One region of the Enterobacter sp. SA187 genome, then DNA from elsewhere that is predicted to be linked to it. Evidence: predicted binding sites of a transcription regulator. Region 1 holds the regulator's gene; each other region holds the start of a gene.
What was found. Region 1 encodes Fur, which represses iron uptake genes when iron is present. Its sites were predicted from a motif close to ATAATAATGAGAACNACTATCAA; they were not measured.
Positions count from the first base shown of each region.

Region 1 (4,897 bases):
CTCCGCGGGGGCGGTGGTCAGGTTATAAACCGCGTGTTCAGCCGTTGCCAGATCGTAAATCCCGACCTGGGTGCGGGCAATAACGGGCGCGGCCTGAAGGCTACCGGCGAGACCGGCGAGCAGCAGACCCGCGATAACATTACGAACAGGCAGGCATTTCATTAAGCGTGCGCTCCGTTTCCTTGTGAATTAATTGACCCAGTTTTTTAACATCCTGTTGCCAGCTGCGAATTTCCATTAACAACTGATATTCTTTACCGCACTGATTTTGCACCAGCAGGATCACCGACATTTTTTGTACCGCCCCGTAATAATAAATCGTCAGCGTTGCCTTATGCGCCGTAAGCAGCATATTGATGCCTTCCAGCGACTCCGCAATATGCGACGACAATACCGCGCCTGATGTATTCACCCCCGTGCGGTGCAGTCGAAATAATTTAATTTTGTCATTTTGCGGCGACAGCTCTTCTTTAATCGACAGACGGGAAGTGGCAAGCGGCGCAGAATTCTGCCCCCCGGGATAAATCAGCCAGATAAGCCCGCAGCCAAGCAGCAGCAACAGCGCCGCCAGGGCGATCAGGCGGGGTTTATTGCGCGGCGCAGGCGCGCTGGCGGGCGGGGCATCCGTCACGTCGGCAACCGGTTCAGGATTGGGCTGAGTCAGGGGCTGGGGCGCAGGGAGCGGCTCATCCGGTAACAGGACGATAAAGTCTTTGTTCAGCAGATAGCCTTTTTTCGGGATGGTTTTGATGATCTCCTGTACCCGGCCATCGTCCCCCAGCGCCACCCGCAGAGCATAGACAGCGGTCAGCAGGCTGTTATTTCCGACGACGCGGTTTTTCCATACCTCGCTCATCAGAAAATCACGCGACACCACCTCCCCGGCATGATTAACCAGCGTTTCGAGCATAATAAAATGGAATTCGCCGAGGCGGCGGATCTCCCCCGTTTCCCGGTGTACCAGACCGTTTAACGACGGTTCAACTTTCCAGTTATTAACAATGATCTGCATAGTAATCTGTTAATAAATTGGTGAGTAATAATTTATTTTTCACAACGTAAGATTCCACTTAGCCGCAGGGAGGGTAAATGTATCGGATGATTATCACCCCATCAATCTAAGAATAGTCTTAACTCATAAATTAATAATTAATTAATTTCTAAGCTAACGGATTGATAAAGCTTGCCGTCAGCGCCTGGGGGTATTAACGTCGCTGGTAATTGTAGACGATCGGCCCGCAAAGGCCGTCGCGACTGGCAAGTTTGATTAATGTAATGAGGTCATCATGTTTAAAGCCATTCAGATCGATAAAGCGGAAGGACAGTATTCGGCATCCCTGGTGGAGCTGGACGAGCAGGCGTTGCCGGACGGGGACGTCACCGTCGCGGTGGAATACTCCTCCATTAACTATAAAGATGCGCTGGCTATTACCGGTCGCGGCCCGATTGTGCGCCAGTTCCCTATGGTGCCGGGTATTGATTTCGCCGGTACCGTAATCGCCAGCGACAGCGCGGCGTTTGCCGTGGGCGACCGCGTGCTGCTGACCGGCTGGGGCGTGGGCGAGCGTCACTGGGGCGGACTGGCAGGCAAGGCGCGGGTCAAAAGCGAATGGCTGACGAAAATGCCGTCCGGCGCGGATGCAAAACAGGTGATGGCTATCGGTACGGCGGGCTTTACCGCCATGCTGTGCGTGCAGGCGGTACTGGATCACGGCGTGAAGCCGGAAGACGGCCCGGTGCTGGTGACCGGCGCGGGCGGCGGCGTGGGCAGCTGCGCGGTGATCATTCTGTCTGCCATGGGCTATCAGGTGGTGGCGTCGACCGGGCGTCCGCAGGAAGCCGGATGGATGCGCGAACAGCTGGGGGCCAGCGACATTATTAACCGTGATGAGCTGAGCGCGCCGGGTAAACCCCTGCAGAAAGAGCGCTGGGCGGCGGCGATTGATACCGTCGGCAGCCATACGCTGAGCAACGTCTGCGCCAGCGTCCGTTATGACGGCATAGTCGCGGCGTGCGGCATGGCGCAGGGCATGGATCTCCCGGCGACAGTGGCGCCTTTCATCCTGCGCGGCGTCACGCTGCGCGGTATCGACAGCGTGATGGTGAGCAGCGAAAAACGTCCGGCGATCTGGGAGAAAGCCTGTCAGTATTTAACGCCTGCGGCGCTGGAAAAACTGAGCGCTACTTATCCGCTGAGCGATGCCATTGACGTGGCGGAAAAACTGCTGAACGGGCAGATCCGTGGCCGTGCGGTGATTGAGATTTAATTCTGGCGGGGTTGCCGGGTGGCGCTGACGCTTACCCGGCCTACAATATAACGTAGGCCCGGCAAGCTTGCGCCGCCGGGCAATTTGCAGCAACGTTATTTGCGAATATCGTGCGCGGTGTCGTTTTCGCGGCAATCGCCTTCGGCGCAGTGGCCGTAGAGGTAAAGGCTGTGGTTGGTCAGGCGGATCCCGTGCTGAGCGGCGATTTCACGCTGACGTAATTCAATGGAGTCATCGCTGAACTCAATAACCTTGCCGCAGTCGAGGCAGATCAGGTGATCGTGGTGATGCTGCTGCGTCAGTTCAAAAACAGATTTACCGCCTTCGAAATTATGACGGGTCACAATACCGGCGTCATCGAACTGGTTAAGTACACGGTAGACCGTCGCCAGGCCAATCTCTTCGCCCATGTCGATCAGTCGTTTGTATAAATCTTCCGCACTGACATGGTGGTTGTCAGGTCCCTGGAGTACCTCAAGGATCTTTAACCGAGGAAGCGTGACTTTCAGGCCAGCCTTCTTTAGTGCGGTGTTATTGTCAGTCATGCGGAATCTGTCCTGTAGCTAAACGATTCACTTCCAAATGGAAGTTAATGAGAATGACGTTGAGTTAATGCGTCTCATTATAGAACTGCCATGTCTAAATGAAAACTGCAAGTCCTCAAGCAAAGTATGCGTATAAAACGTGGTGTCACTAACAAACCCGTAAGCAATCACGTTCAATCAGGGGATATTGTACAGGTATGCGTGCGAAAGTTAAAAAATTGTAGCAATTATTTTGATTGGTTATATCTATTAATGCGGCGCAGCCAACAGGTTACGCCGCACAAAAATCAGGCGTTGATGATCTCATCTAAATGAAGTTCTTCAGAAATCTGCTTCACCCATTTTTCCACGCGCTCAGCGGTCAGTTCCGGCTGGCGGTCTTCATCAATGGCCAGACCGACGAAGTGGTCGTCGTCCGCCAGACCTTTGGAGGCTTCGAAATGGTAGCCCGCGGTCGGCCAGTGACCGACGATAGTCGCGCCGCGCGGCTCGATGATGTCGCGGATGGTGCCCAGCGCATCGCAGAAATATTCCGCGTAGTCTTCCTGGTCGCCACAGCCGAACAGGGCGACTAATTTGCCGTTGAAATCGACCTCTTCCAGCGTCGGGAAGAAATCGTCCCAGTCGCACTGCGCTTCACCATAGTACCAGGTCGGGATGCCCAGCAGCAGAATATCGTAACCTTCGAGATCTTCTTTGCTGCTTTTGGCGATGTCATGCACGTCCGCAACATCTTTACCAAGCTGCTTTTGGATCATTTTCGCGATATTTTCGGTATTACCCGTGTCGCTGCCGAAAAAAATGCCTGTGATTGCCATGAGTAAAATAACCTCTTGAAACTTAATGATATGGTGGTGGCGCAATGCCCACGGATAAGGGCAATCATAGCAGAACAGAGAAGGACGCGGAAACTGCAAACGCCTCAGACTGCACTCTGTGCTACATGAAAGTGATATTTAGCGGGATTTTCAGACTATCCCCTGGCCGCGCAGCAGCGCGAGCTGAGCCATTAAAAGCTCCTCAATCAGTTCGCTACGGCTGATGTCACGATCCTCGGCCAGTTCATTTAAGGCTTCGACGGCGTCCGCGTTTAGTTTTAGCTCGACGCGTTTGAGGCCACGAACCTTATCGCGTTTCAGCTGATTCCGCTTATTAATGCGCAACTGTTCGTCACGCGAATGCGGATTCGTTTTCGGTCGTCCTGGGCGACGATCATTCGCGAACAGATCGAGTGTCGTGCGGTCCGTTTGTTCTTTAGCCATGATTTTGAGTGACGTCGGGGGAAAAACAAGCTGCCTGGTGGAGGCCCTGCGCAATTAGCGCGCCATCATACATCAGGGAGAGGGGCACGCCAACGACCGGGCGCGTCGCGGCGCTCGGTCGCCGGGTTTTTAATCAACTGGCATTATCAGCAAGATAGCGACGGATCGCCCGCAGTACGGCATCGGGTTTTTCCGCATGCACCCAGTGCCCGGCACCGGCGACCACATGCGCCCGCGCCTGCGGGAATTGCGCCAGCAGCGCATCACGGTACGCATCGGTCACGTAAGGGGAGTTGCCGCCGCGAATAAACAGGGCCGGTTTATCGAAGGCGGGGACGGTTTTCCAGCCGATGATGTTCTCATACTGATCCCAGAGTACCGGCACGTTAAAGCGCCACCCGCCGTCGGCCCAGGATTTAAGCAGAAACTGGATCACGCCTTCTTCGTCCAGATGCTCGCGCATCACGGCGGCGGCCTGCTGGCGGGTGCTCACCCCGGCATCGGTAACGGCATTGATGGCGGTAAAAATCTCGTCGTGGCGGCGCACCGGATAAGCGACCGGCGCCATATCAATCGCCACCAGCCTGTCGATGCGTTCGGGGGCCAGCGCGGTCAGCGCCATCACCGCTTTACCGCCCATGGAGTGACCAATAAAGGTGGCTTTTTCGATCCCTGATTCGTCAAGGGTATCCAGCAGATCCTGCGCCATCGCCGGGTAGGTCATTTCAGGCGAACGCGGGGAAAGACCGTGGTTGCGCATATCCACCTGTACCACATCGTGGTCGTTAATCAGGTCGCGGGCTAAGATCCCGAGGTTGTCCAG
Region 1 is NZ_CP019113.1:2,519,039-2,523,935, forward strand. Features, by position in the region: gene BMF08_RS12045 (hypothetical protein) at 1-162, opposite strand, end outside; gene BMF08_RS12050 (winged helix-turn-helix domain-containing protein) at 140-1,012, opposite strand; gene acuI (acrylyl-CoA reductase (NADPH)) at 1,287-2,267, shown strand; gene fur (ferric iron uptake transcriptional regulator) at 2,363-2,812, opposite strand; gene fldA (flavodoxin FldA) at 3,100-3,630, opposite strand; gene ybfE (LexA regulated protein) at 3,781-4,074, opposite strand; gene ybfF (esterase) at 4,208-4,897, opposite strand, start outside.

Region 2 (4,897 bases), 540 kb from region 1:
GACCGCGCAGGATCTCTTTCTCTTCAACGGCAACCTGCAAATCTTTAATGCTTAACATGTAATTTCCTTAACCGACGCTGTGCTCAAGGCTGATGGCGAGTAATTTCTGGGCTTCAACGGCAAACTCCAGCGGCAGCTCGGAGAAAACATCCTTACAGAAGCCGTTGACGATCATCGAGATCGCATCTTCTTCGCTGATGCCGCGTTGCAGGCAGTAGAACAGCTGATCTTCGCCGATACGCGAGGTGGTAGCTTCGTGCTCCAGCTGCGCGCTGTTATTGCGGCATTCCACATACGGGAAGGTGTGAGCGCCGCAGTCCGGGCCAATCAGCATCGAGTCACACTGGGTAAAGTTACGCGCGTTAGTGGCGGTCGGCATGATTTTTACCAGCCCGCGATAGCTGTTCTGACTTTTCCCGGCGGAGATCCCTTTCGAGATAATGGTCGAACGGGTGTTCTTGCCGATGTGGATCATCTTGGTGCCGGTATCCGCCTGCTGATGCCCGCTGGTCAGCGCCACCGAGTAGAACTCGCCGATGGAGTTGTCGCCGCGCAGAATGCAGCTCGGGTATTTCCAGGTGATGGCCGACCCGGTTTCCGACTGCGTCCAGGACATTTTGCTGTTTTCGCCTTCACACAGCGCACGCTTGGTGACGAAGTTCAGAATACCGCCGGTATTGTTATCGCCGGGGAACCAGTTCTGCACGGTGGAGTACTTCACTTCCGCATCTTTGTGAATGATCACTTCCACCACCGCCGCATGCAGCTGGTAGCTGTCGCGCACCGGCGCGGAGCAGCCTTCGATATAGCTGACGTAGCTGCCTTCATCGGCGATCAAAATGGTGCGCTCGAACTGGCCGGTTTTTTCCGCGTTGATACGGAAATAGGTGGACAGCTCCATCGGACAGCGCACCCCTTTCGGGATGTAGATAAAGGTGCCGTCCGAGGCGACCGCCGCATTGAGCGCCGCAAAGAAGTTATCGTTCGACGGCACCACGGTGCCGAGATACTTCTGCACCAGCTCCGGATGATCGTGGATCGCCTCCCCGAAGGAGCTGAAGATCACGCCGTGCTCAGCGAGCTTTTCACGATAGGTGGTGGCCACGGACACCGAGTCAAAAATGGCGTCCATCGCCACTTCGCGCCCTTCACGCACCGGTACGCCCAGCTGATTAAAAGCCTCTTCCACTTCGTCGGTCAGATAGCTGCCGGCGCCGGTTTGCTGTACCGCGCCCGGCTGCGAGGCGCAGGTGTCGTCGCAGTTGCCGCAGGATGGCGCGGAGTAGTAGCTGTAATCCTGGTAATCCAGCTTGTCGTAATGGGCTTTAAGCCAGTGCGGTTCTTCCATTTCCAGCCAGGCATGATAGGCCTTCAGGCGGAACTCCAGCATCCATTCAGGTTCGTTGCGTTTGGCCGAGATCGCCCGCACGACATCTTCATTGATGCCGTGAGCCATTTCGTCCGTCTGTAACCGGGTGAAGAAGCCCTCTTTGTAATTCAGCGGGCCGGACCAGGTTTTGACATCGTCAGTCGCTTCAGTATTACGAGACATAGTACCGCCTATACCCCAAAGCTTTCGCCGCAGCCGCATTCGTGCTGCGCTTTCGGGTTATTGAATTTGAAAATCTGATTCAGTCCTTCGCGCACATAGTCCACTTCGGTGCCGTCAATAAAGGGCATCGCCTGAAGCGGCACGTAGAGACGCGCGCCGTCGAACTCGAACAGCAGATCGTCTGCCACCGGATCGAAAACCGTATCAAGAACATAACCAAAACCGGCACAACCGGTCTGTTTGATACCCAGACGTACGCCGAGCAGCTCTGGCTGCTTTTCCACCAGCGCGCGGATATGCTTCGCGGCGGCTGGCGTTAATGTCAGGCCCTGCCAACCGGGATCGTTGGGGTCGAAGGTTCCTGCTTGCAATTCCATAGGTCTACCTCACGTGATTGCGCCATAGGGCATAACGCTATGTTAGTGATAATGATTATCACTTCAACCTCTATTCCAAAGGGTTATTCCCTGAAGCGCTCTTTTTGCACAGTTCTATTAAGCATAGACCCTCACAACCGGGTTAACCGGAAAGGTCTGCGATAACTAAGCATTTGAATATAAAATATTTTTATGCGGTGGTCTTTAACACACCCTGGAGAAATGAAACATGCATAGGCAATGCCTATTTATCAGATAGGATTTTATAACAATTCTGTAATATAAACGTGACAAATGATGCGGGCAGTATGCCCATGAGACGCAGTTTGTCATTGCAGGCCGGGTCAGTTGCGGTAGGTCGGGTAAGCGAAGCGCCACCCGACAAAATTGGGCCTGGGCTTTTTGTAGCTGCGGAACTATTACGGTGATGTGATTGCACGGGCTTTATTTTGAGGCTGCCTGTACGGCAGTGCACTTGCACTTTGTCGTATCCAATAAAGCGCAGCATTTCTAAGCTGCCTGTACGGCAGTGAACAGCAATAGTATCACGCCAACCCATTGTATTTTTGAGTTAAAGCACTCCTTTCTCATAAAATACCCTTTTTTACATGTAACAAATCACTCATCGAAAAATCAATAAGTTATCGTAACGGTAAAATAAAAGGGTCAGCGCCTGCCAGGGAAGGCAGGCGTACAGCGAAGCTTAACGATACAGTGAAGACTCGCCCATCGGGCGGGTTTTGAAGCGGCGGTGCACCCACAGGTACTGGTCGGGGGCGCGTAAAATCTCACGCTCGACAACCCTGTTCATGTAGCTGGCGGCTTCGAATTCATTTTCTTTTGGGTAATCGGTCAGCTCGGGGCCGATAAATAATGAATATCCTGAACGGTCAGGCTTGCGCACCATCGTCACCGTCAACATCACAGAGCCGGACAGACGCGACAGCACATAGGTACCGTTGGTGGTGGCGGCGTTAACGTCAAAGAACGGCGCGAAGGTGCTGCCCTTGCGACCATAATCCTGGTCCGGGGCAAACCATACGGCTTCACCCTTTTTCAGCGCGTTGACCAGCCCTTTCAGGTTACGGCGGTCGATCATCGATTTATTGGAACGCATCCGGCCCCGGGTCTGCACCCACTCCATCAGCGGATTGTTATGCGGACGATAGGTCGCCATCATTGGCTGGCACAGGCCCATCACCCGACCGCCCAGCTCCAGCGACATAAAATGCACGCCGATAACCATCACGCCTTTCTGTTTTGCCTGCGCATCCTGCAGATGCTGATAACCCTCAACATCAAACCAGCGACGCACGCGCTCGTCCGGCCAGAACCAGGCCATGCCGGTTTCCAGCAGCCCCATGCCCAGCGAGCGGAAATTATTTTCGATTAAGACTTCGCGCACCAGCGGATCCATCTCCGGAAAACAGAGTTCCAGATTGCGGCGGGCGATGCTTTCACGGCGTTTCAGAAAGGGACGCGCCAGCGTACCGAGCGAGGTACCGAGACGAGCGATCAGTGGATAGGGTAACTGCACCAGCAGCCAGAGAACGCCAAGACCAAACCATGTAAACCAGTGGCGTGGGTGAAGAAAAGAGAGCTTTAAGGAAGTACGCATTACAAGATTACCTGAAAAACACACATTAAGTAGCGCGCAAGGAAACCACGATTCTTATTTCCAGGCTTATATGCGTTACCGTCTCTGGGTTAGACAACACTGCCACTCAGAGATTCAATATTGCGCACTATATCACACTACGAAATTATCACGCGATGGATAGATTGGAGTGGGCGGCTGCGTCTACAACCGCCCAGAGGATTAGATAATGGCGGTGGTGAGGCGGGAGGCGCAGCACAGGCGGTTCTGTTCATCGTAAATGTGGATCTGCCAGACCTGATGACGTCCCCCCGTATGCAGAGCGGTACAGACGCCGCGCACACGGCCGCTGCGCACCGCGCGGATATGGTTGGCATTCACTTCCAGCCCCACCACATTTTGTTCGCCCTCGCTGCACAGATAGCCCGCCACCGAGCCAAGCGTTTCCGCCAGCACCACAGAGGCGCCGCCGTGCAGCAGGCCAAATGGCTGATGCGTGCGGCTGTCCACCGGCATCGTCGCCTCGAGACTGTCAGCAGTGATACGCTCAAATCGTATATCCAGCAGCCCGACCATATTCCCTTCGCTCATGGCGTTTAACGCCTCCAGCGTCGCTTCACGTTTCCAGATCATCCAATTATCTCCAGTAAAGCCTGTAACGGATGGCGTACCCCGCTGCCCTCAATACGCTTAACCTGACTCCGGCAGGAATAGCCGGTCGCCAGACAGCGATTACGCGGCAGACGTTGCATCGCCTGATGCCACGACAGCTCATAAATCCCCAGCGAACTGGCGTGATTTTTAACTTCATGGCCGTAGGTGCCCGCCATGCCGCAGCAACCGACGCTGATGTTTTCCAGTTTCGCGCCGAAACGGGCAAAGATAGATGCCCACTGCCCCGGCGTCCCCGGCAGCGCGGTGACTTCGGTGCAGTGGCCGAACAGATACCAGGCCTCGCCGCTGACCACGCGCGGCTCGACGTTTTCCAGCACCGCCGGCAGCCACTCATGCACCAGCTGCACGTTAAACTCGCCGCGTTTGTCGCCCAGCGTTTGTTTATATTCATCGCGATAGCACAGCACCAGCGCCGGATCGACCCCCACCATCGGCATCCCCAGTTGCGCAATGCGCGTCAGGAAGTCTGAGGTTTTCTGCGCTGTTTTCGCAAAGCGCATCAGGAAGCCCTTGATATGCTGCGCTTTGCCGTTTGGCGAGAATGGCAGGATCACCGGCTGGTAGCCCAGTTTTTCTGCCAGCCGCACAAAATCGCTCACCACCTGCGCATCGTAATAGCTGGTAAAGGGATCCTGCACCACCAGCACCGTGCGGGCTTTTTGTTCGTCGCTTAACTGTTCCAGATTTTCCAGCGTC
Region 2 is NZ_CP019113.1:3,063,577-3,068,473, reverse strand. Features, by position in the region: gene sufC (Fe-S cluster assembly ATPase SufC) at 1-58, opposite strand, end outside; gene sufB (Fe-S cluster assembly protein SufB) at 68-1,552, opposite strand; gene sufA (Fe-S cluster assembly scaffold SufA) at 1,561-1,929, opposite strand; gene lpxP (kdo(2)-lipid IV(A) palmitoleoyltransferase) at 2,633-3,547, opposite strand; gene menI (1,4-dihydroxy-2-naphthoyl-CoA hydrolase) at 3,749-4,159, opposite strand; gene ydiJ (D-2-hydroxyglutarate dehydrogenase YdiJ) at 4,156-4,897, opposite strand, start outside.
Region 2: a site for Fur is predicted at 1,969-1,991, ahead of sufA (Fe-S cluster assembly scaffold SufA). Genes of this name have one in related genera too.

Region 3 (4,897 bases), 2.1 Mb from region 1:
TCTTCAAAACCGGGAGCGACTTTAATCACTTTGGTTTGTTGCAGATCGCTGAAGGAACGGTTATCGACATAATGGTTCACGATAGCGGATGTCGTAATAACGTAATCCTCTTTTACGGGTTTACCGTTTTCTTTGTACTCCACCGTGACCTTATTATTGTATTTTTGATATAAACCAAAAACCGGAATGCCATCGTAATTCCTGAGTGACGCGGCACCCACGGCATAGCTGATGGGCACGCCTTTTTCCCCTTTGCCATGCACCGTAACTTTCACATCGGAAATGTTATGGCTGTCGAGGGAAATTAACGCGGTGAGCGGGGCATTACCGTAGGGGTCGACAATGACTGAACCTAATTTTCCTGCCGGTGGCGCAGGCTGAAATCCGGCGGCGAGGGAACTGGCGGTTGTCAGGCTAAAGGATAATGCCATGCCAGCGATTAACAGCTTCTGGTAGGGTTTGAGCATAATAAAATTCCTTTTTTGACGACTTTAATCATTCATAATAAATATGATTTTGCCGTTTATTGAGCGGAGTTATACTTTCATGATTAATAGCGATACCGAATCTGTGGTGAGTAATAATATGTATGAACTGCACAGTGATAATAAGCCTGTGCGTGCGCGGGTAAATCATCCTGATAAAATTATGTGAGCCGCTTCCATAGCTTTTATTTTTAAGAATATATAAAGATGTTTATTGCTGTTAGCAGGTGTTTATATGATCGGTATCAGTTTATAAGCGTAAAAGTCTGTCACTATGAGAAAATATGCGCGTCGAAAGCCTCCGCGCGAAAGCAGATTATCAGGAGAGTAAAAATGTTTATCGCATGGTACTGGCTGGTGATCATCGGCGTGGCAATCCTGGGCTACGTCTGTCATATAAAACGCTACTGCGCCGCCTACCGGCAGGACAGAGACGCCCTGCTGGCAGGGCTGCAAAAGCTCAGCCAGAGTAAAAAAGGAAAAGAGGGGAAAGCTGCCGGACAGCCTCCGGCAGCCGCAGAGAAAGACGCTTAGCCCACGCCCAGAAACTGTAGCAGCACCAGGCTCAGGCCCATCACCGACATGCCGCACAGCACGCCGTAGCTGGGGTTGTTGTTGGGGTCGATCTCTTTTGCCAGCGGCATCAGTTCATCCACCGACAGAGCGACCATAATACCCGCCACCGCCGCCATGATCGCCGCCATTAATAGCGGTGAAAGCAGGCTGCCGAGGATCAGCCACGCCAGCACGCCGCCGAGGATCTCCGCCAGTCCCGAGATACCCGCCCAGAAAATGGCGGTACGCTTAGAGCCGGTGGCGGCATAAACCGGCCCGGCCACCGCCAGCCCTTCAGGAATATTGTGCAGCGCTACGGCAAGGGCGATGCCAAAGCCGAGTTCAAGATTGTTACTCGCCGTCACATAGGTGGCGATCCCTTCCGGAAAGTTGTGCAGGCTGATGCCAAGGGTCAGCAGGATCGCCGTGCGCCTGAGGTTACGCGGCAATGGCTCGCCTTCTGTGGCGGGCAGCAGATCCTGTGGATGGGCATGAGGCAGCAGGCGATCGAGGGCAAAGTAGCCGAGCAGGCCGACGATAAACATGCCATAGCCGAGAAACGGGTGGCATATCCGGCGTAGCTAAGGCCGCAGGCAGCATCTCCATCAAAGAAATTAACAGCATGATGCCCGCGGCAAACCCCAGTGAAAAAGCCAGCACGCGATTGGAGGGCTTCTGGCCCATTACGCCGAGAATGGCGCCAATAAAGGTGGCCGCGCCAGCCAGTAAGGTCAGGATCAAGGGAACTGACATTAACAACTCCTTGTGATAATAATTCTCATTTATGTTAATGAGGATTTACCGCCAACGCGAGCGGGTCATTCGTCCTTTACGCATTTCTTACATTCAAAATTCCTGATGATCTTCATCATGGTTATCTGCGTTTATCCGCTTCGGAAACAGCGTAAGGTAAAGGCATATTATTTTCCGCCTTTGTAAGGATATGACCATGTCAGCACCGCGTATGCCAGCACTATTTTTAGGTCACGGCAGTCCAATGAATGTTCTTGAAGATAACATTTACACCCGTACCTGGCAGCATCTTGGCGAGACGCTGCCGCGTCCGAAAGCCATCGTGGTGATCTCTGCACACTGGTTTACCCGCGGCACCGGCGTGACGGCTATGGCGGAGCCAAAGACCATTCATGATTTTGGCGGTTTTCCGCAGGCGCTGTATGACACCCATTATCCGGCCCCCGGCTCACCTGCGCTGGCGCAGCAACTGGTGGATCTGTTAGCGCCGATCCCGGTGACGCTGGATCAGGAAGCCTGGGGTTTTGACCATGGATCCTGGGGCGTGCTGATCAAGATGTACCCGCAGGCGGATATCCCGATGGTGCAGCTCAGCCTCGACAGCACCAAACCGGCGGCCTGGCATTACGAACTGGGGCGCAAGCTCGCCACGCTGCGCGATCAGGGCATCATGCTGGTGGCCAGCGGCAACGTGGTGCATAACCTGCGCACGGCGCGCTGGCACGGCGAAAACACGCCTTACCCGTGGGCCGTCTCATTTAACGATTATGTGAAGGATAATCTGACCTGGAAAGGGCCGACGGAGCAGCATCCGCTGGTGAATTATCTTGATCATGAAGGCGGTTCGCTGTCGAACCCGACGCCGGATCACTTCCTGCCGCTGCTCTACGTGCTGGGCGCGTGGGACGGCCAGGAGCCGGTCACTATTCCGGTGGAAGGTCTGGAAATGGGCTCGATCAGTATGCTGTCGGTACAGATAGGGTAAACAAAAAACCCGGTAAGCAGAACGCCACCGGGTTTTGATTATTCCACAAAAATATGCGGATAGAAGCGCGACAGATCCTGAGTGATCAACGCCCGATCTTCGCGAATGCCGATCCCCGCAGGTTGATCGTTGATAAGCCAGCTGCCAATCAGCACATAGCTGTCGCCGAATTTCGGCAGCGGGCAGAACTCCTGCACAATCATGCCTTCTTCGCCGTACGGGCCTTCCGCCTGCTCAATGGTTTGACCGTTTTCAATGATCGACACGTTTGCGCCTTCGCGGGAGAAAATTGGCTTCACCACGTACTTTTCAGGCGTCGGATGCTCATCTTCGGCAAACCAGGCGGGCAGCAGATTTGGATGATCCGGGAACATCTCCCACAGCATCGGTAACAGCGCTTTATTGGAAATAATACTTTTCCACGCCGGCTCCAGCCAGCGGACGCCAGCGTCTTCCAGCTTGGTGGAGAACATTTCGCGCAGCATGTATTCCCAGGGATAAAGCTTGAACAGATTGCTGATCACCTGATCCTGCAAATCGCTGAACTGGCCCTTTTCACCGAGGCCAATGTCTTCCATATAGAGGAATTCGGTGGCGATACCGGCTTCGGCGGCGCAGTCCTGCAGATATTGCACGGTGCCGCGATCTTCCACGGTATCCCGGCAGCAGGCCATGTGCAGCAGGTTAAAACCATACTGGTCGCGCAGCTCGCCGAAGCGCTCGATCAGCTTTTCCTGCAGGCTGTTGAACTGATCGCTGCCAGCGGGCAGATTGCCGGCATTCAGCTGATCTTCCATCCACAGCCACTGGAAAAATGCCGCTTCATACAGCGAGGTCGGCGTATCGGCGTTGTTCTCCAGCAGTTTAGGATCGCCCACGCCGTCCCACGCCAGATCGAGGCGGGAGTAAAGCGAGGGTTGCTGCGTCTGCCAGGACTGGCGCACAAAGCCCCAGGTGTGTTTAGGAATGCGGAATTTGGTCATCAGCGCATCGCTGGCAATCACCTTTTCCACCACCTTCAGGCACATCTGGTGCAGTTCCGCCGTGACGTCTTCCAGCTTCTCAACCTGTGCGAGGGTGAGCTTGTAGTAGGCGTCCTCACACCAGTACGGCTCGCCGTACATGGTGTGGAAGTTAAAGCCGTACTCGGTGGCCTTTTCGCGCCAGTCCGGGCGCTCAACAATACTGATTCTTTCCATGCCTATCAGCCGCCCATTGAGCGTGAAGAGGTACCGGCAGCGCTGCGCTGCATGGTGGATTGTTTAGCGACTGATTCGCCGAACCCGCCGCGGGTCACGGTGGTTGTGGTGGCCGGTTTAGGGGCCAGCGCGGTTTTCGGCACGGTAGCGGTACGGCCTGGCTGTGCGGCGCCGTAGCCTTTACCGGAGGCATCGGTGTACTGGCCATAAGCCGGGCTGGCCGGGTTGCGTGAGGTAAACAGCGGCTGCTGCGCGAAGCCTGCGCCGCCGCCCATCAGACGACCCATCATATAACCCGCCATCAGCGGCATCCAGAAGCTGCCGCTTTGCTGGGTTTGCGCCTGGTTTTCCGGGGCCATACCTGCCTGAGCAGGGGCCTGCTGGCACTGGCCTTCGCCAAATTCAGCCACACAGTCTTCACGCGTGGCGTATTTCGGCGCGGTACGTTCGGCTTCTTTTTTCGCGTTATTAAAGGCAGTGGTACATTCCGCACTTTTGCCCGGGTTGGCGCTGGTGCAGTCGTCCGCATTTTGATACATGGATACCGTTTCGTCGCTTTGCTCGCAGCCTGCCAGCATAAACACGGCAGTGACGGCAAAGGCGACCGGCGTCAGGTGGCGTGCGCTCCAGCTTTTGCGGAACGTCGCATGATTAATCGTTTTTGTCCGTTTCATAGATGTCTTCCAGAACCCAGAGTTACAGCAAGGTGAATAATGCTCAGGATAGAGGATGAGTGGTCGAAAATGAAGCGCGATCGGGCCGGAACGGGTGGTGAAGAGGGATCTTTACGTTGTCTTACGTTGAAATGGGGGCTGACGCCCCCATTGAACAGATTAACGGCTAAACGGATTAGCGCCGCTACGTGAACTATTGGTTGCCACAGGGGCGTCAGCGGTGGTCGCGGACTGTGCGTCGGCGGC
Region 3 is NZ_CP019113.1:418,881-423,777, reverse strand. Features, by position in the region: gene BMF08_RS02055 (aryl-sulfate sulfotransferase) at 1-467, opposite strand, end outside; gene BMF08_RS02050 (hypothetical protein) at 819-1,019, shown strand; partial or broken gene zupT (zinc transporter ZupT) at 1,016-1,793, opposite strand; gene ygiD (4,5-DOPA dioxygenase extradiol) at 1,990-2,778, shown strand; gene BMF08_RS02035 (glutathionylspermidine synthase family protein) at 2,817-3,977, opposite strand; gene BMF08_RS02030 (DUF1190 family protein) at 3,983-4,651, opposite strand; gene tolC (outer membrane channel protein TolC) at 4,811-4,897, opposite strand, start outside.
Region 3: a site for Fur is predicted at 1,806-1,828, ahead of ygiD (4,5-DOPA dioxygenase extradiol). Genes of this name have one in related genera too.

Region 4 (4,897 bases), 1.7 Mb from region 1:
GCTGGCTAAAGGTGGTCGTCTGATAAAACACCGTTGAGAGCGAATAAGCGATATTCAGCCCCCAGAGGATCGAGAAGCCCATCCAGCCGCGGCTCGCTTCGCGAGCGATGGCCCCCATCACCGAAATACAGGGGATGTAGAGCAGCACGAAGATCAGATAGCTGTAGGCGGCGGCAGGGCTGCCAAACTTCTCGCTCATCACGCCCATGGTGCCGGTGGCCATTTCGCCGTCGCCTTTGCTGGCTTCGATCGGATTAGCCAGCGTGCTCAGGCTTAAGGTTTCCACCAGGCTTTGCCAGGTTTCTTGCGCGGCGCCCAGCAGTTCGTCCGTCAGGCTGAACTGCGCGGCATCAAAGGGCGCGTCCTGAATGTTTTCGGCGGTGTAGAGGGTGTTTAATGTCCCGACCACCACTTCTTTTGCCATCGCGCCGGTAAACAGGCCGACGGTGGCCTGCCAGTGATCGCCCTGCACGCCGATAGGTTCCAGCAGCGGCGTGAACACGCGGCTGACTGAGGCGAGCGCCGAATCGTTAATACTGGTAGCCGCCTGGCCGCCGAGGGTGAAGCTGTTCAGGGCGCTGAGGAAAATACTGACCACCACAATCACCTTACCCGCGCGCAGCACAAAGCCTTTCAGACGCTGCCAGGTTTGCAGCAGCAGGCTTTTCAGATGCGGGACGTGATACACCGGTAGCTCCATCACAAAAGGCGAGGCTTCGCCGCGCATAATGGTGTGCTTGAGCATCAGGCCGGTGAGAATAGCCATCACGATCCCCAGCACATAGAGCGAGAACACCGCCAGCGCACCCTGCTGCCCGAAGAAGGCTGAGGCGAACACCGCGAAGATCGCCAGCCGCGCGCCGCAGGACATAAAGGGTGCCATCATGATGGTCATCAGGCGCTCACGCGGCGCATCCAGCGTGCGGGCGCCCATTACCGACGGCACATTACAGCCAAAGCCGACAATCAGCGGCACAAAGGATTTGCCCGGTAGCCCCAGCGACTGCATCAGGCGATCCATCACAAAGGCCGCGCGCGCCATGTAGCCGGAGTCTTCAAGGAATGACAGAAACAGGTACATCATGCCGATCTGCGGCACCAGCGGCAGCACGGTGTTGATACCGCCGCCCAGCCCCTGGGCAAGGAAAATGGTCAGCCAGTCCGGGAAATGCAGCGTGTAACCAATCCACTGAATACCGTGAATGAAAATGGCCACGGAACCGGCGTCAAAGATCGGCGCCAGCGCGCCGCCGATGTTAATGGCCAGCACAAACATCACGTACATCACCAGCAGGAAGATCGGCAGCCCGAGCAGACGGTTGAGGACGATCTTATCCATGGCGGCGGTAAAGCGCCCCGGCTCCGCCGTTAACGTGTTGCTCACCGCATCGCAAATGGCCGCGATGGTCTGGTAACGGGCGTCGGCGATGTGCAGGGCAGGATCGTCCATCTCCTCTTTCAGACGCGCCAGCGCCTGCGGCAGATGCTGCGCCGCATCGCCCGCGTAGCCGCGGCTGTAGATATCGCCTTCCAGCATCTGCAACGCCAGCCAGCGACGCTGTTGTTCCGGCATCTGTGTATCCATGGTTTCCGCCAGCATGGCGGCTTCCCGCAGCAGGGGACGCGCATAATGCACCAGGCTGATAGCCTGATTCTGCTGGTGGCGGTCAATCGCCAGCTTAAGGGCGTCGATGCCGCGCCCGCGCGTTGATACCAGCGGCACCACCGGGCAACCCAGGCGGGCGGACAGGGCATCGATGTCGATGCGGATCTGCTGTTTCTCGGCAATGTCGAGCATGTTAAGCGCCACGATGCAGGGAATGCCCAGCTCCAGCAGCTGTAGCGTCAGGTAGAGATTACGCTCCAGATTTGACGCATCCACCACGTTGATCAGCATGTCCGCCTCGCCGCTCAGAATGTAGTGGCAGGCGATCTGTTCATCGAGGGAGGTTTGCGATGAAATGGTGGTCAGAGAATAGGTGCCAGGCAGATCCACCAGGGTTACCGCGTGGTCAGTGGTGGAGAACAGCCCTTCTTTACGCTCCACCGTGACGCCCGCCCAGTTACCGACACGCTGACGCGCGCCGGTAAGCTGATTAAATAAAGTTGTCTTGCCGGAATTAGGATTGCCAATTAAACCGAGGGTTAATTTTTTCATAGTATTGCTGCGCTCTGTGAGTCAGTCGCTTATTAACGGGATACCGCTTCCACTTCTAATAACGCCAGATCTTTTTTTCGTAATACCAGGCTGACCCGACGGGTTTCAATATGTACAGGGTCACCGAAGGGCGCGACGCGCACCACGTTAAATGACGAGCCCGGCAGCATGCCAAGCGAAAGCAGTTTCTGACGGTAAGCCGCGCTGATTTCAGGGGCGAAACCGGTAATTTTCCACGCGCTGTCAGGTGAGAATGCCATAAGGACCTACTTAATTTTGCAAATCAGGGTAGTGTGCCGGGCGTCGTCAACATTCAGGAAAAGCGGAATAAGCGACCCCGGCGTCGGTGACAAAATAATCAACTGAAAGAATGGTAATGAGAATGGTTTTTATCATCAACGGATAAAATGTGTGTGAATGTTATATTGACGATTAATATGCGGGACTTTTGATTTAGCTCAAAAATAAGCGCGGAAATGATTTTAGTTAAATGGAACCAGAATTAACGCATTGTGTTAATAATGTGAAAAATAGTGATCTGTTAAGTTTTATTAATTATTTAAAGTTAATTCCCTCTCCCGCAGGAGAGGGCGAAAAAAAGATTAACGTTTTTTACCCATGGCCGCCGCCAGCGCATCCATCATCGCGCTGTTGCCGGATGGCTGAGCATCACGACCGCGTGGTTTTGCCGCCCCGCGCGCTGCCGGGCGGCTGGCCTGTTCGCGCTGCGGGCCACTGCCGCGACGGGAACTGGTTTCGCCTGGCTGTTCGTCAAGACGCATGGTCAGGGCGATACGTTTTCGCGGCAGATCGACTTCCATCACCTTCACTTTGACGATATCACCGGCTTTCACCACGCTGTGCGGATCGTCGACAAACTTGTTGGACAGCGAGGAGATATGCACCAGGCCGTCCTGATGCACGCCGATGTCCACGAATGCGCCAAAGTTGGTGACGTTGGTCACCGCGCCTTCAAGGATCATGCCTGGCAGCAGGTCGTTCATGGTTTCCACGCCCTCGGCGAAGGTCGCGGTTTTGAATTCCGGACGCGGATCGCGGCCTGGTTTTTCCAGCTCTTTGATGATGTCGGTCACCGTCGGCACGCCGAAACGCTCATCGGTGAAGTCCGAGGCTTTCAGCTGACGCAGCTCGTTGCCGTTACCCATCAGATCGCGCAATGACTGCTCTGTGGCGGCCAGAATGCGCTCCACCACCGGATAGGCTTCCGGGTGCACCGTTGACGCATCCAGCGGGTTATCGCCGTGGTTAATACGCAGGAAGCCCGCGCACTGCTCGAAGGCTTTCGGCCCCAAACGGCTCACCTTCAGCAACTGCTGGCGGTTCTGGAACTGCCCGTTCTCATCGCGCCAGGCGACAATATTCTGCGCCATCATGCGGGTTAAACCCGCCACGCGGGTTAACAGCGGTACGGAGGCGGTATTCAGATCGACGCCCACGGCGTTTACGCAGTCTTCCACCACCGCATCGAGCTTACGCGCCAGCTGTGACTGGCTGACGTCGTGCTGGTACTGGCCGACGCCGATGGATTTCGGATCGATTTTCACCAGCTCCGCCAGCGGATCCTGTAAACGACGGGCGATAGACACCGCGCCACGGATGGAGACATCCAGATCCGGGAACTCCAGCGCCGCCAGTTCTGAGGCGGAATAGACGGATGCGCCCGCTTCGCTGACGATCACTTTTTGCGCCGTGACTTTCGGGAACTGCTTTTGCACGTCGAGGAAGAAGCGCTCGGTTTCGCGGGAAGCGGTACCGTTACCGATGGCCACCAGCTCAACGTTATGTTTTTCGCACAGCGTGGCGACCACTACCGCCGCTTTCGCAGCCTGGCCGGTGTGCGGATAGATGGTGTCGGTCGCCACCAGCTTGCCGGTGCCGTCAACCACCGCCACTTTCACGCCGGTGCGCAGGCCGGGATCGAGACCCATGGTGGCGCGCAGACCCGCAGGGGCCGCCATCAGCAGATCGTGCAGGTTACGGGCGAACACGTTAATGGCTTCGTCTTCGGCGCGCTCACGCACGGTGCCCATTAATTCCGTTTCGAGGTGCATCAGCACCTTGATGCGCCACGTCCAGCTCACCACGCCACGCCGCCAGCTGTCGGCAGGGGCGTTGTTCAGGCGCAGGCCGAGATGGTCGATGATAATCTGTTCGCAATGGCTCTCTTTGGGCGGCTCATCAAACTGCGGATCGGCGTTCAGCGCCAGTTGCAGAATGCCTTCATTGCGGCCACGGAACATCGCCAGCGCTCGGTGTGACGGCACGCTGCTAATAGGTTCGTGATGATCGAAATAGTCGCGGAATTTCGCGCCTTCTTCCTCTTTGCCGCTAATCACCGTCGCCACCAGGTGCGCGTTCTTCCACAGGTAGTCACGCACTTTCGCCAGCAGCGCCGCGTCTTCCGCAAAGCGCTCCATCAGAATATAACGCGCGCCATCCAGCGCGGCTTTGGTGTCAGCCACGCCTTTATCCGCATCGACGAATTTCGCGGCTTCAGTTTCCGGGTGATGGGACGGATCCTTCCACAGCAGATCGGCGAGCGGTTCGAGTCCCGCTTCAATGGCGATTTGCCCGCGCGTACGTCGCTTAGGCTTATAGGGCAGATAGAGATCTTCGAGTTCGGTTTTGCTCAGCGTACTGTTGATGGCCCCGGCCAGCTCGTCGGTCAGCTTGCCCTGTTCGCCGATGGATTTGAGGATCGCCTGGCGTCTCTCTTCC
Region 4 is NZ_CP019113.1:794,190-799,086, reverse strand. Features, by position in the region: gene feoB (Fe(2+) transporter permease subunit FeoB) at 1-2,158, opposite strand, end outside; gene feoA (ferrous iron transporter A) at 2,191-2,418, opposite strand; gene BMF08_RS04015 (Tex family protein) at 2,761-4,897, opposite strand, start outside.
Region 4: a site for Fur is predicted at 2,529-2,551, ahead of feoA (ferrous iron transporter A). Genes of this name have one in related genera too.